DNA from 3 places in the Streptomyces sp. NPDC087901 genome. Region 3 is predicted to be linked to each of the others. Evidence: riboswitches for the same ligand, from Rfam matches in the RefSeq annotation. Region 3 holds a riboswitch; each other region holds the start of a gene.

Region 1 (4,165 bases), on a different contig from region 3:
TGACGACACCGGAGCCGTCCTCGTCCTCGTCGGGGATCTGGTCGGCGTCGGCGACGAGCGCGACCTTCTCCAGGAACTCGGCGAGCGTGCCCGCGCCCTCCTCCTCCGCCCGTTCCTGCTCGAACTCGAGGGCCACGGAGGCGAGTTCCTGAAGGTTCTCGATCCGGGTCTCGTCCTGCGGGTCGGTCGACGCCTGGAGTTCGGCGAGATAGCCGGTCCGCTCCATGACGGCCTCCAGCACGACGGCCGGTCCGGCGCCGGACTCCACGATCGTGCGGAGCTCCTCCATCAGCGTGTTGAACCGCTTCACCGCGTTCGTCGAGCGGGCCGCCATGCCGTACGCCTCGTCGACACGGCGCAGCGCCTGCGGGAAGGAGATCTTCTCGCGCATCGACAGGGCGTCGATCATCGCTTCGGCCCGGTCACCGATGCCGCGCTTGGGCACGTTCAGGATGCGCCGCAGCGGGACGGTGTCCTCGGGGTTGGAGAGGACCCGGAGGTAGGCCAGGACGTCCCTGACCTCCTTGCGCTCGTAGAAGCGCACTCCGCCGACGACCTTGTAGGGCAGACCGACGCGGATGAAGATCTCTTCGAAGACGCGGGACTGGGCGTTCGTACGGTAGAAGACGGCGACGTCGCCCGCCTTCGCGTCCCCGGCGTCCGTGAGCCGGTCGATCTCGTCCGCGACGAACTGCGCCTCGTCGTGCTCGGTGTCCGCGACGTATCCGGTGATCCGGGCGCCGGTGCCGGCGTTGGTCCAGAGGTTCTTCGGGCGACGGCTCTCGTTGCGCTCGATGACGGCGTTGGCCGCGGACAGGATCGTCTGCGTGGAGCGGTAGTTCTGCTCCAGCATGATCGTCGTCGCGTCCGGGTAGTCCTCCTCGAACTGAAGGATGTTGCGGATGGTCGCGCCGCGGAAGGCGTAGATCGACTGGTCCGCGTCACCCACGACGCACAGCTCTCCCGGGGCGTCGGCCTCGCCCGCCGGGCCCACGAGCTCGCGTACGAGGGTGTACTGCGCGTGGTTGGTGTCCTGGTACTCGTCGACCATGACGTGCCGGAAGCGGCGGCGGTAGTGCTCGGCGACGTCGGGGAACGCCTGGAGCAGGTGCACCGTCGTCATGATGATGTCGTCGAAGTCCAGGGCGTTGGCCTCGCGCAGCCGGGACTGGTACAGCGCGTAGGCCTGGGCGAGGGTCTTCTCGAAGCCGTCCGCGGCCTGACCGGCGAAGGTCTCCTCGTCGATCAGCTCGTTCTTCAGGTTGGAGACCTTCGCCGTGAACGACTTCGGCGGGAAGCGCTTCGGGTCGAGGTCGAGATCGCGGCAGACCAGGGCCATGAGGCGCTTGGAGTCGGCGGCGTCGTAGATCGAGAACGACGAGGTGAAGCCGAGCCGCTTCGACTCGCGGCGCAGGATCCGCACGCACGCGCTGTGGAAGGTCATGACCCACATGGCGTTGGCCCGCGGCCCGACGAGCTGCTCGACGCGCTCCTTCATCTCGCCCGCGGCCTTGTTGGTGAAGGTGATCGCCAGGATCTGGCCCGGGTGCACCCCGCGCTCGGCCAGCAGGTGGGCGATGCGGTGGGTCAGTACACGGGTCTTGCCCGAACCGGCACCGGCGACGATGAGCAGCGGGGACCCGGCGTGCACGACGGCTGCGCGCTGCTCGGTGTTCAGCCCGTCGAGCAGCGCGGCGGCGTCGACGACGGGGCGGTGGGCCCCGTCGCGGTAGTACGCGTCGCGGGGCGGCGGGGGGCCGTCGAAAACGCCCGCGAAGAGGTCCTCCGGCACCGCTTCGGGTGCGGAGCCCTCGGGGGGCGGTGGGGGCCCTTCCTCCGTGTGCTGGAGGCCGGCCAGGAAACTGTCGTCAAAGAGGCTGCTCATCGCCTCCCGAGTCTAGGCGTGCGCACTGACACTCCGGGCCCGAGTGACCAACCACGCACTCACGACCGGGCACACAGAGCTAGCAGTGGACCGCACGGAGTGGGGGAATTACGGCCCCACCTGCTCCGCAGCGCCCCGATCCGTCGAGGTCACGAAAATGTATCGGGCATATCGAACATCAACCTTCACAGCGGCACCATGAGTTGGCTAGCGTGCTCGTTCGGGCGGCCCGAACCCCCAGAGGCGATCCACGCCGAGCGGGCGTCCACGCCGAATTCGGGCTCCGCATCAGGAGTCCGGAACCGGGGACCCACACGCATCACCGGGGTGAATCGGTCCGAATCCCCCACCAGGACCGTAGGGCAGCCTTCCGTTCCGCCCGAACCCGACAGCTAACCCGGTAGGCGGTCCACGGAAGGAGATGCCGGCCTTGGCGTCGCATCGCAAACCGCGCACCCTGGTGCGCAACACCGGCCCCGCCGTCGGGCTCACGACGGCCGCGCTGGCGTCGGTGACTCTGCTGTCCACGCAGAGCGCACTGGCCGCCCCGGCCCCCAAGCCCAGCATCGAGGACGTGCAGAAAAAGGTCGACGACCTCTACCGCCAGGTGGGCTCCGCGACCCAGCAGTACAACCAGGCGAAGGAGGCGACGACCAAGCAGCGCTCCAAGGTGGACACCCTGCTGGACGATGTCGCCCGGCGCACCGAGAAGCTGAACGAGGCCCGCAGGACACTCGGCACGTATGCCGCCGCCCAGTACCGTGGCGGCGCCCTCGCTCCGACCGCCACATTCTTCCTGGCCGACGACCCGCAGTCGTTCTTCGACCAGACCCACCTCATGGACCGGATGACCGAGCGCCAGACGAGCGCCGTGTCGGACTTCCGTACGCAGCAGGCGAAGGCGTCCAAGCAGCGGGCCGAAGCCGTGGCGAGCCTGGAGACGCTCACCGAGTCGCAGGCGACGCTGCGCACCAGCAAGCAGAACGTCCAGACGAAGCTGTCCGAGGCCCGCAGCCTGCTGTCGAAGCTGACCGCCGAGGAGAAGGCGCGCCTGGCGGAGCTGGAGCGCAAGAAGGAGGCGGAGGCCGAGCGCAAGGCCGCGGAACTGGCGAAGAAGCAGGCCGCCGCCAAGGCCGAGGCCGCCCGCAAGGCCGAGGAGGCCGCCAAGGAGGCCGGCACCGGAAGCGGTACGGACACCGGGAGCGGCACGGGCACCGGCACCGGCTCGGGCTCGGACACCGACGCCTCGACCAAGGCCGAGAAGGTGATGGCGTTCGCCAGGGCGCAGCTCGGCAAGCCGTACGTCTGGGGGGCGACCGGCCCGGCCTCGTACGACTGCTCGGGGCTCACCCAGGCGGCCTGGAAGGCGGCGGGCGTCGACATTCCGCGGACCACCTGGGACCAGGTGAACGTCGGTACCCGGATCGCCACGGCGGATCTGCAGCCGGGGGACCTGGTCTTCTTCTACGACGACATCAGCCACGTCGGCATCTACAAGGGCGACGGCATGATGATCCACGCGCCGAAGCCGGGGGCGAACGTGCGCGAGGAGTCGATCTTCTACATGCCGATCTACGGGAGCGTGCGGCCGGGCTGACTCGCGTCTTCACCTGTGGGTGCCGGACACGGGGCGGTCATCACTCCGTGTCCGGTTCGCCTTCGCCACGTGCCGCTTTTTCCTGGTGCGCGCAAGTGTGGGGGCACCGGCCGGCAGGGGAGGTGACCGGCCGGTGTGCGGAAACCGCCCTGATGCCGGCCCTTGCCCCTGACCCATGGGTCAGGGCTTAGCGTCCGGCCATGAACACGACGCATCGTCTTGTCCGCCTTGCCCGCCGCCCCGATGGACTGCCGGTCACCGGCGACTTCACTCTGGCAGAGGCGCCCGTCCCCCGTCCCGAGGCCGGCCAGGTACTGGTCCGCAACACCCACTTCCTCGTCTTCCCGGGCTTGCGCACCCTCATCGGGGGTGAGACACGCGATGTCCCGCTGCCGCCGCTGCACCCCGGCGACACCCTGTTCGGCCCCGCGATCGGCGAAGTGACCGACGGGCCGCTGGAGAAGGGCCGGCTGGTGCTGCACCTCCAGGGCTGGCGGGAGTACGCGACGCCTGCCGCCGCTGAGTGCCGCCTGCTGGACGGCGCCCTGTCCGACCCGGTGGCCCATCTCGCCCAGGGCTCCTCGGCCTACGGCGCACTGACCCGGCTGGCCGGTGTCCGGGAAGGCGACACCGTGTTCGTGACCGGCGCCGCGGGCGCTGTGGGCACCATGGCGGGCCAGATC
Region 2 (4,165 bases), on a different contig from region 3:
CGCTGCCCAGCGGGGTCGAGGCCTGGCTGGTGACGCGGTACGCGGACGCCAGGGCGGCTCTCGCCGACAGCAGGCTGTCCAAGAACCCGGCGCACCACGCCGAGTCCGCGCACGCCAAGGGGAAGACGGGGATCCCGGGTGAGCGCAAGGCGGAGTTGATGACGCATCTGCTGAACATCGACCCGCCCGACCACACCCGGCTGCGCCGCCTCGTGTCCAAGGCGTTCACCCCGCGTCGCATCGCGGAGTTCGCCCCGCGTGTGCAGGAGCTGACCGACCGGCTCATCGACGGTTTCATCGAGAAGGGGGAAGCGGACCTCATCCACGAGTTCGCCTTCCCGCTCCCCATCTACGCGATCTGTGACCTGCTGGGCGTTCCGAGCGAGGACCAGGACGACTTCCGGGACTGGGCGGGGATGATGATCCGCCACGGCGGCGGCCCGCGCGGCGGGGTGGCCCGCTCCGTGAAGAAGATGCGGGGCTATCTCCTCGAACTGATCCACCGCAAGCGCGAGAACCCGGGGGACGACCTGATCTCGGGGCTGATCCGGGCGAGCGACCACGGTGAGCACCTGACGGAGAACGAGGCCGCAGCGATGGCCTTTATCATCCTATTTGCCGGATTTGAGACCACGGTGAATTTGATCGGCAACGGTGTCCACACCCTGTTGGGTCACCCCGAGCAACGTGCGCAGCTCCAGCGTTCCCTGGCCGCGGGGGAGACAGGGCTGTTGGCCACGGGTGTCGAGGAACTGCTGCGGTACGACGGTCCGGTGGAGATGGCGACCTGGCGGTACGCCACCGAGCCGCTGACGATCGGCGGACAGCGGGTGGCCGAGGGCGACCCGGTACTCGTCGTGCTGGCGGCCGCCGACCGGGACCCGGAACGCTTCGGCGGACCGGACACGCTGGACCTCTCACGGCGTGACAATCAGCACCTCGGTTACGGTCACGGGATCCACTACTGCCTGGGAGCGCCGCTCGCCCGGCTGGAGGGGCAGGCCGCCCTCGCCACGCTCCTGAAACGCCTTCCGGACCTGCGACTTGCGGGAGAACCTGCCGATTTGCGGTGGCGTGGTGGGCTCATCATGCGTGGACTGCGCACGCTGCCGGTGGAGTTCACCCCGGGGCCGGTGTCCGGTGAAGGTGACACTCTGTCAACTCTGTGACTTTCACGTGATCTCTGCTGCATCGACTTGTGACACACGTTCGAGTCCCGCTAGGTTCACCGTTCGACTCACCAGTCACTCGTCAGTCACACGGAAGGCATCCCCATGGGCTCCGCGAACGGCAGACACCGTCGCCCTCGGCAGGCACCCGCGATCATCGTCGCCGCAGGCGTGACCGGCTCGGCCATCGCCATCCCGCTGCTCGGTGCGGCAGGTGCGCACGCCGCCGACGCCTCGACCTGGGACCGGGTGGCCGAGTGCGAGAGCGGCGGCATGTGGAGCGCCGACCTCGGCAACGGCTACTACGGCGGCCTGCAGTTCTCGCAGGAGGTCTGGAAGTCGTACGGCGGTGACTCGTACGCGGAGCGCGCGGACCTCGCCAGCCGCTCGCAGCAGATCGCCGTGGCGGAGAAGGTCCTGGAGGACCAGGGCCCGAAGGCATGGCCCAGCTGTGCGGTCATCTCGGGCCTCGTCGTGGACAGTGGCCTGCCGGGTGTCGACCCGGGCAGCGCCGCGTCCGACGACCCCGCCGGCAGCACGGACCCGTCCGAGGGCGGCGACCCCTCCGGGGACACCACCGCGTCGGACGACGCGTCCTCGGACGCGACGACGCCGGCGGACGGGGCCACGGACGACGCGGAGGGCGGGAGCGGGAAGCCGGACGCGTCCGCATCGCCGTCGGCCACGCCCTCCGCCACACCCTCCACGTCGCCCTCGGGTGCTGCCTCCGGCGCCGGGGAGGGCACCTCCGGGGGGCAGGAGAAGGCCGGCAAGCACCGGGGTGCTCCGGCCCCCGAGGGGACCCGGAGCGGCGGCAGCGACCGGGATGCGGGACGGCACGCCTCGCGAGGTGACGGTGACGCACGCGACACCGGTGCCCCGGCATCTGACGGCACGTACACCGTCCGTGCCGGCGACAACCTCTGGTCGATTGCTGATGCACAGAAGCTGCCCGGTGGCTGGACCGGGCTGTATGAGGCCAACAAGGCGGAGGTGGGCTCCGATCCGGACCTCATCCTGCCTGGCCAGAGCCTTGATCTCGGCGTGAAGGCCGAGTGAGAGCGGTCTGATGATCAGCTGAAAACACCCCAAAAGTTAGGGTAGTTAAGAGGCCTATGTCCCACTTTTGACCAAGTGAGACATGGGTCTCTTCGTGTGAACTGGCGTGTCTTGTCCGGGAGGTCCCGCCGCATCCGTTCCCACCTGCGCAAACGGTGCTTCTTCGGATGCAAGGAAGGGCTGTTTCTCCGGTATGTCCATCTTTGGATATGAGGGGTGGGTGTGTTTACGGTCGGAACCGCTCGCACCGCGGGCCCCGTCGACCGTCACGCCGAATCCTGCCGTCGGTCGAAGGGAACAGACGCGTAAAGCGCCGTAGGCAGGAGCGGGGGACCCAGGTAAGCGCCGGGCCCGATCGTCGCAAGACGCATCAGGACCGGCTTGGGGTGAAGTCGTGCGCTAGGACGTGCGACCGGGCAACTCACTTGGCCCGAACCCGACAGCTCACCTCGCAGGCGTCGGTGAGGAGAAGTCTCGATGCTGCTCAACAGCAAGGGCAACAAGCACCGTCGCCCGTCCAAGGCCGTCCGTATCGCCACGCTCGCCGGTGTCGCCGGTGCAGCCATCGCCGTGCCCCTGATGGGTGCCACCGGCGCCTCCGCCGCCTCCGTGTCCACGTGGGACGCCGTCGCCCAGTGCGAGTCCGGTGGCAACTGGTCCATCAACACCGGCAACGGCTACTACGGCGGCCTGCAGTTCTCGCAGTCCAGCTGGGCCGCCGCCGGCGGTACCCAGTACGCGGCCCGCGCCGACCTGGCCACCAAGGCCCAGCAGATCGCCGTCGCCGAGAAGCTCCTCGACCTGCAGGGTCCGGGTGCCTGGGCCTGCGCCGGCGCCGGCAACCTGAGCAACGACGGTGTCGACCCGGGTGTCGACACCGGCTCCTCCGCCACCAAGACCGAGACCGCCCCCAAGGCCGAAGCCGCCCCGAAGCAGGAGTCGGCGCCGGTCCAGCAGGCCGAGCCGAAGAAGGCCGAGCGCACCGAGGCCCCCTCCACCAACCGTTCGGACCGCTCGGCCGCCCCCAAGGCCAAGTCGAAGACCGTCACCACCCCGACCGGCAAGAAGGTCGAGAAGGGTGACGGCGAGTACAAGGTCGTCACCGGTGACTCCCTGAGCAAGATCGCCGCCGACCACAAGGTCAAGGGCGGCTGGGAGCAGCTCTTCAAGCTGAACAAGGACATCGTCACGGACGCCGACCTGATCTACCCGGGTCAGCAGCTCCACCTGACGAAGTAGTCGCGATCTCTCCTCGCTGAATCACTCCGGCCGCCCCGGCCCGGTGCGCATCTTCCCCCCGTGCGTGCCGGGCCGGGGTCGGCCGGTTTCGGCGTGATCGTTCAACTGTTGTAGTTACTCGTCAGTAAAATTCTGGCCCTTTGTCCCGCTGTGCTCGCTCTTGAGTCCTTTTTCGTCCCAGGGGACGGGCGGTCGGCCGGTTGAGGCGGCCCGGCCGGTTAGGCTCTTGTCGCAAGGCCAAAGCGACCCTGCACCACCAGCGTCATATCCCAGAAGGAGATGCCTCGTGCCGTCCATCGACGTCGTCGTAGCCAGGGAAATCCTCGACTCCCGCGGAAACCCCACGGTCGAGGTCGAGGTCGGCCTCGACGACGGCAGCACGGGCCGTGCTGCTGTTCCGTCCGGCGCCTCCACCGGTGCGTTCGAGGCCATTGAGCTTCGTGACGGAGACCCCAACCGCTACCACGGCAAGGGCGTCGAGAAGGCCGTCCTCGCCGTGATCGAGCAGATCGGCCCGGAGCTCGTCGGTTACGACGCGACCGAGCAGCGGCTGATCGACCAGGCGATGTTCGACCTGGACGCCACGGAGAACAAGGGCTCGCTCGGCGCCAACGCCATCCTCGGCGTCTCGCTCGCCGTGGCCCACGCCGCTTCCGAGGCATCGGACCTGCCGCTGTTCCGCTACCTCGGTGGCCCGA
Region 3 (4,165 bases):
CACACCCCGATCGGCTCGATGGCCGACCTGGACGCCGCGACACTGGAAGACGCGCAGACCTTCTTCCGTACGTACTACGCGCCGAACAACGCCGTGCTCTCCGTCGTCGGTGACATCGACCCCGAGCAGACGCTCGCCTGGATCGAGAAGTACTTCGGCACCATCCCCTCGCACGACGGCAAGCAGCCGCCGCGCGACGGCGCGCTCCCCGGGACCATCGGCGGTGAGCTGCGCGAGGAGATCCGCGAGGAGGTCCCGGCGCGTGCGCTGATGGCCGCCTACCGGCTGCCGCACGACGGCACCCGGGAGTGCGACGCCGCGGACCTCGCTCTGACGGTGCTGGGCGGCGGCGAGTCGTCCCGGCTGCACAACCGCCTGGTCCGTCGCGACAGGACGGCCGTCGCGGCCGGATTCGGGCTGCTGCGGCTCGCGGGCGCACCCTCGCTCGGCTGGCTGGACGTCAAGACGTCCGGTGGTGTCGAGGTGCCGCAGATCGAGACCGCGGTCGACGAGGAGCTGGCCCGGTTCGCCGAGGAGGGGCCCACACCGGAGGAAATGGAGCGGGCTCAGGCTCAGTTGGAGCGCGAGTGGCTGGACCGTCTCGGTACGGTCGCGGGCCGTGCCGATGAACTGTGCCGGTTCGCTGTGCTGTTCGGTGACCCGCAGCTCGCCCTGACCGCTGTGCACCGGGTGCTCGATGTCACCGCGGAGGAGGTCAAGGCTGCCGCCAGGGCCCAGCTGCGGCCCGACAACCGGGCGGTGCTGGTCTACGAGCCGCTCGAGCCCGCCGAGGCCGCCGAAGAGGCGGATGCCGCCGACACCGACACCGACGCGCACGAAGGAGCGGACAAGTGACCGACGCTGCCGCGACTGGAGTTTCGATGGAGTACCACCCGCAGCCCGCCCCAGGCGTGGCCAGGCCCTGGGCCTTCCCCGCGCCTGAGCGCGGCTCCCTGCCCAACGGGCTCACCGTGCTGCGCTGCCACCGCCCCGGCCAGCAGGTCGTGGCGGTCGAGATCTTCCTCGACGCCCCGCTGGACGCCGAGCCCGAGGGCCTGGACGGGGTCGCCACGATCATGTCGCGCGCCCTGTCCGAGGGCACCGACAAGCACAGTGCCGAGGAGTTCGCCGCCGAGCTGGAACGGTGCGGAGCCACGCTCGACGCCCACGCCGACCACCCCGGTGTCCGGGTCTCCCTGGAGGTTCCGGCCTCCCGGCTCGCCAAGGCGCTCGGCCTGGTCTCCGAGGCCCTGCGGGCGCCGGCCTTCGCCGACAGCGAGGTCGAGCGGCTGGTGGGCAACCGGCTGGACGAGATCCCGCACGAGCAGGCCAACCCCGCCCGGCGCGCCGCCAAGCAGCTCTCGAAGGAGCTCTTCCCGGCCACGGCCCGCATGTCGCGTCCCCGCCAGGGCACCGAGGAGACCGTGGCACGGATCGACTCCGCCGCCGTGCGCGCCTTCTACGACGCCCACGTCCGCCCGTCGACCGCGACCGCTGTGGTTGTCGGCGACCTCACGGGCATCGACCTGGACGCCCTGCTCGCCGACACCGTCGGCGACTGGTCGGGCAACACCGCCGAGCCCCGCCCCGTCCCGCCGATCACCGCCGACGACGCGGGCCGGGTGGTGATCGTGGACCGCCCCGGCGCGGTGCAGACCCAGCTGCTGATCGGCCGCATCGGCGCCGACCGGCACGACAGCGTCTGGCCGGCGCAGGTGCTCGGCACGTACTGCCTGGGAGGCACGCTCACCTCCCGGCTCGACCGGGTGCTGCGCGAGGAGAAGGGCTACACCTACGGCGTGCGGGCCTTCGCCCAGGTGCTGCGCTCCTCGGCCCCGGACTCCGCCTCCGGGGCGACGGGCGCCGCGATGCTCGCCATCAGCGGTTCCGTGGACACGGAGTCCACCGGCCCGGCGCTGCAGGACCTGTGGACGGTCCTGCGGACCCTGGCGGCCGAAGGACTGACGGACGCCGAGCGCGAGACGGCCGTGCAGAACCTCGTGGGTGTCGCCCCGCTCAAGTTCGAGACGGCGGCCTCGGTCGCGGGCACCCTCGCCGACCAGGTCGAGCAGCATCTCCCGGACGACTACCAGGCGCACCTGTACGCGCGCCTCGCGGAGACCGGCACCGTCGAGGCGACCGCGGCCGTGGTCAACGCCTTCCCGCAGGACCGGCTGGTCACGGTTCTGGTCGGTGACGCGGCGCAGATCGCCGAGCCCGTCCGGGCGCTCGGCATCGGCGAGGTGTCGGTCGTGGCCGGCTGAGCCGACCGGCTACTTCACCTGATACCGGGGCAAACGGAAGGCCCTGACGGAGCTGCCTCCGTGAGGGCCTTCCGTTTTGTCTGCTTTGCGGGAGAGGTTGCCCGTCTGCCCTGTGGGATGCGCTACAAAATGGCCTGTCCGTTTGGTGTGGGGAAGTGACCCCGCTTAGCGTCGGCTCCGCTGTCCGTCACTCGTATGCCGCATCCGCGACGTACCGGACAGTCATCGCCGAGTCCCCGTCAGGCGCGAGCCTGGGGAGCCGGGGACCCACGCAGTCCCTGGGGTGAATCGGATGCCTGAGCCTCGTACGAGGCCGGGGGATCCGTAGGAGACCTTCCTGCTCCGAACCCGTCAGCTAACCCGGTAGGCGAGAAGGAAGGAAAGGAACCAGCCACTTCATGGCGTTCACCCGTGCCACCGGGAAGCACCGTGCCCCGAGCCGCCTGACGCGCACCGGCGCGAAGGCCGTCGGCATCGCGACTCTGGCCACCACCGGCGTCATCGGCGGACTGGCCTCCCCGGCCCTCGCCGCGGACACCGAGACCCCCGCCGTCAGCGAGACCGGCCTCACCCAGGTCATCGCCATCGAGAACGTCCTCGCCGACCGGATCGAAGCACAGGCGGACGCGCAGCGGCACCAGGCCGACGTCGCGGAGAAGAAGGCCAAGGCCGAGGCGGCCAAGAAGAAGGCCGAGGCGAAGAAGAAGGCGGAGCTCAAGGCGAAGGCCAAGGCCAAGGCGGCCGCGAAGGCGAAGGCCGCCGCCCGCGCCGAGGAGGCCCGCGAGAGCGCCTCCCGCGCCGCCCGTTCCGCCGAGCGCGCCAGGCTCGGTTACTTCCAGCTTCCTGTCGCCGGTTCGTACGTGAGCACCGGCTACAAGTCCAGCGGCTCGCTCTGGTCCTCCGGCAGCCACTCCGGCATCGACTTCCACGCCGCGTCCGGCAGCTCCGTCGTCGCCGTCGGCGCCGGCACGGTCGTCGAGGCCGGCTGGGGCGGCGCGTACGGCAACAACATCGTGCTGCGGATGACGGACGGCACGTACACCCAGTACGGCCACCTCTCCTCGATCGGTGTGTCCGTCGGTCAGAGTGTCGGCGGCGGACAGCAGATCGGCCTCTCCGGCTCCACCGGGAACTCGACCGGCCCGCACCTCCACTTCGAGGCCCGGACCACACCCTCGTACGGCTCCGACATGGACCCGGTCGCCTACCTGCGCGCCCACGGCGTCACCGTCTGACCGACCCCAGGACACCGACGAAGGCCCCGGCATCACGCCGGGGCCTTCGCTGTGTGTCGGCATGCCGCGCCGTTCCGCGCCGGTCGTTCCCGAACGGCCGGTGACCAAAAGATATTCATGAATTTCCACCCGCCGTCGGAAATGCGACCGCATTGCAATAGAGTCACAGGACAGGCGTCGATCGGCCGCGTTTCGCGGGGATTAAGGCGGAGGTTCGGACATGCGCATTCCGGCGCATTCGGTATGCACGGCAATCCGTGAAGACATCGTCTTGGGTGTCTTCGAGCGCGGCAGCCGACTCACCGAGGAGGTGCTCGCGCGCCGTTACGGGGTCTCCCGGGTCCCGGTGCGGGAAGCGCTGCGCACCCTGGAGTCCGAGGGGTTCGTGGTCACCCGCAGGCACGCCGGAGCCTGCGTCGCCGAGCCCACCGAGCAGGAGGCCGCCGACCTCCTGGAGGTCCGGATGCTCCTGGAGCCGCTCGGTGCGGCCCGGGCCGCCCACCGTCGCACGGACCCGCACCTCAAGGTGCTGCGCGGCCTGGTCAGGCTCGGTCAGGAGCGGGCCCGCAGGGGGGAGGGCGACGATCTGCGCTCCCTGGGCGGCTGGTTCCACGAGACGCTCGCGCAGGCCTCCGGCAGTCCCGGCCTGATCGCGATGCTCACCCA

What was found. A riboswitch is a leader RNA that binds a small molecule or an ion and turns the genes downstream of it on or off. The one in region 3 is predicted to bind cyclic di-AMP.
Positions count from the first base shown of each region.
Region 1: it holds a riboswitch for cyclic di-AMP, as region 3 does, so the genes downstream of both, ACIOEW_RS11335 (NlpC/P60 family protein) here and ACIOEW_RS29200 (M23 family metallopeptidase) in region 3, are expected to answer to the same signal.
Region 2: it holds a riboswitch for cyclic di-AMP, as region 3 does, so the genes downstream of both, ACIOEW_RS23615 (transglycosylase family protein) here and ACIOEW_RS29200 (M23 family metallopeptidase) in region 3, are expected to answer to the same signal.

Region 1 is NZ_JBIUUC010000003.1:395,245-399,409, forward strand. Features, by position in the region: gene pcrA (DNA helicase PcrA) at 1-1,885, opposite strand, end outside; cyclic di-AMP (ydaO/yuaA leader) riboswitch at 2,144-2,308, shown strand; gene ACIOEW_RS11335 (NlpC/P60 family protein) at 2,307-3,482, shown strand; gene ACIOEW_RS11340 (MDR family NADP-dependent oxidoreductase) at 3,683-4,165, shown strand, end outside.
Region 2 is NZ_JBIUUC010000007.1:342,569-346,733, forward strand. Features, by position in the region: gene ACIOEW_RS23605 (cytochrome P450) at 1-1,169, shown strand, start outside; gene ACIOEW_RS23610 (transglycosylase family protein) at 1,275-2,228, shown strand; cyclic di-AMP (ydaO/yuaA leader) riboswitch at 2,530-2,701, shown strand; gene ACIOEW_RS23615 (transglycosylase family protein) at 2,706-3,467, shown strand; gene eno (phosphopyruvate hydratase) at 3,754-4,165, shown strand, end outside.
Region 3 is NZ_JBIUUC010000011.1:135,749-139,913, forward strand. Features, by position in the region: gene ACIOEW_RS29190 (pitrilysin family protein) at 1-855, shown strand, start outside; gene ACIOEW_RS29195 (M16 family metallopeptidase) at 882-2,264, shown strand; cyclic di-AMP (ydaO/yuaA leader) riboswitch at 2,481-2,649, shown strand; gene ACIOEW_RS29200 (M23 family metallopeptidase) at 2,663-3,499, shown strand; gene ACIOEW_RS29205 (GntR family transcriptional regulator) at 3,720-4,165, shown strand, end outside.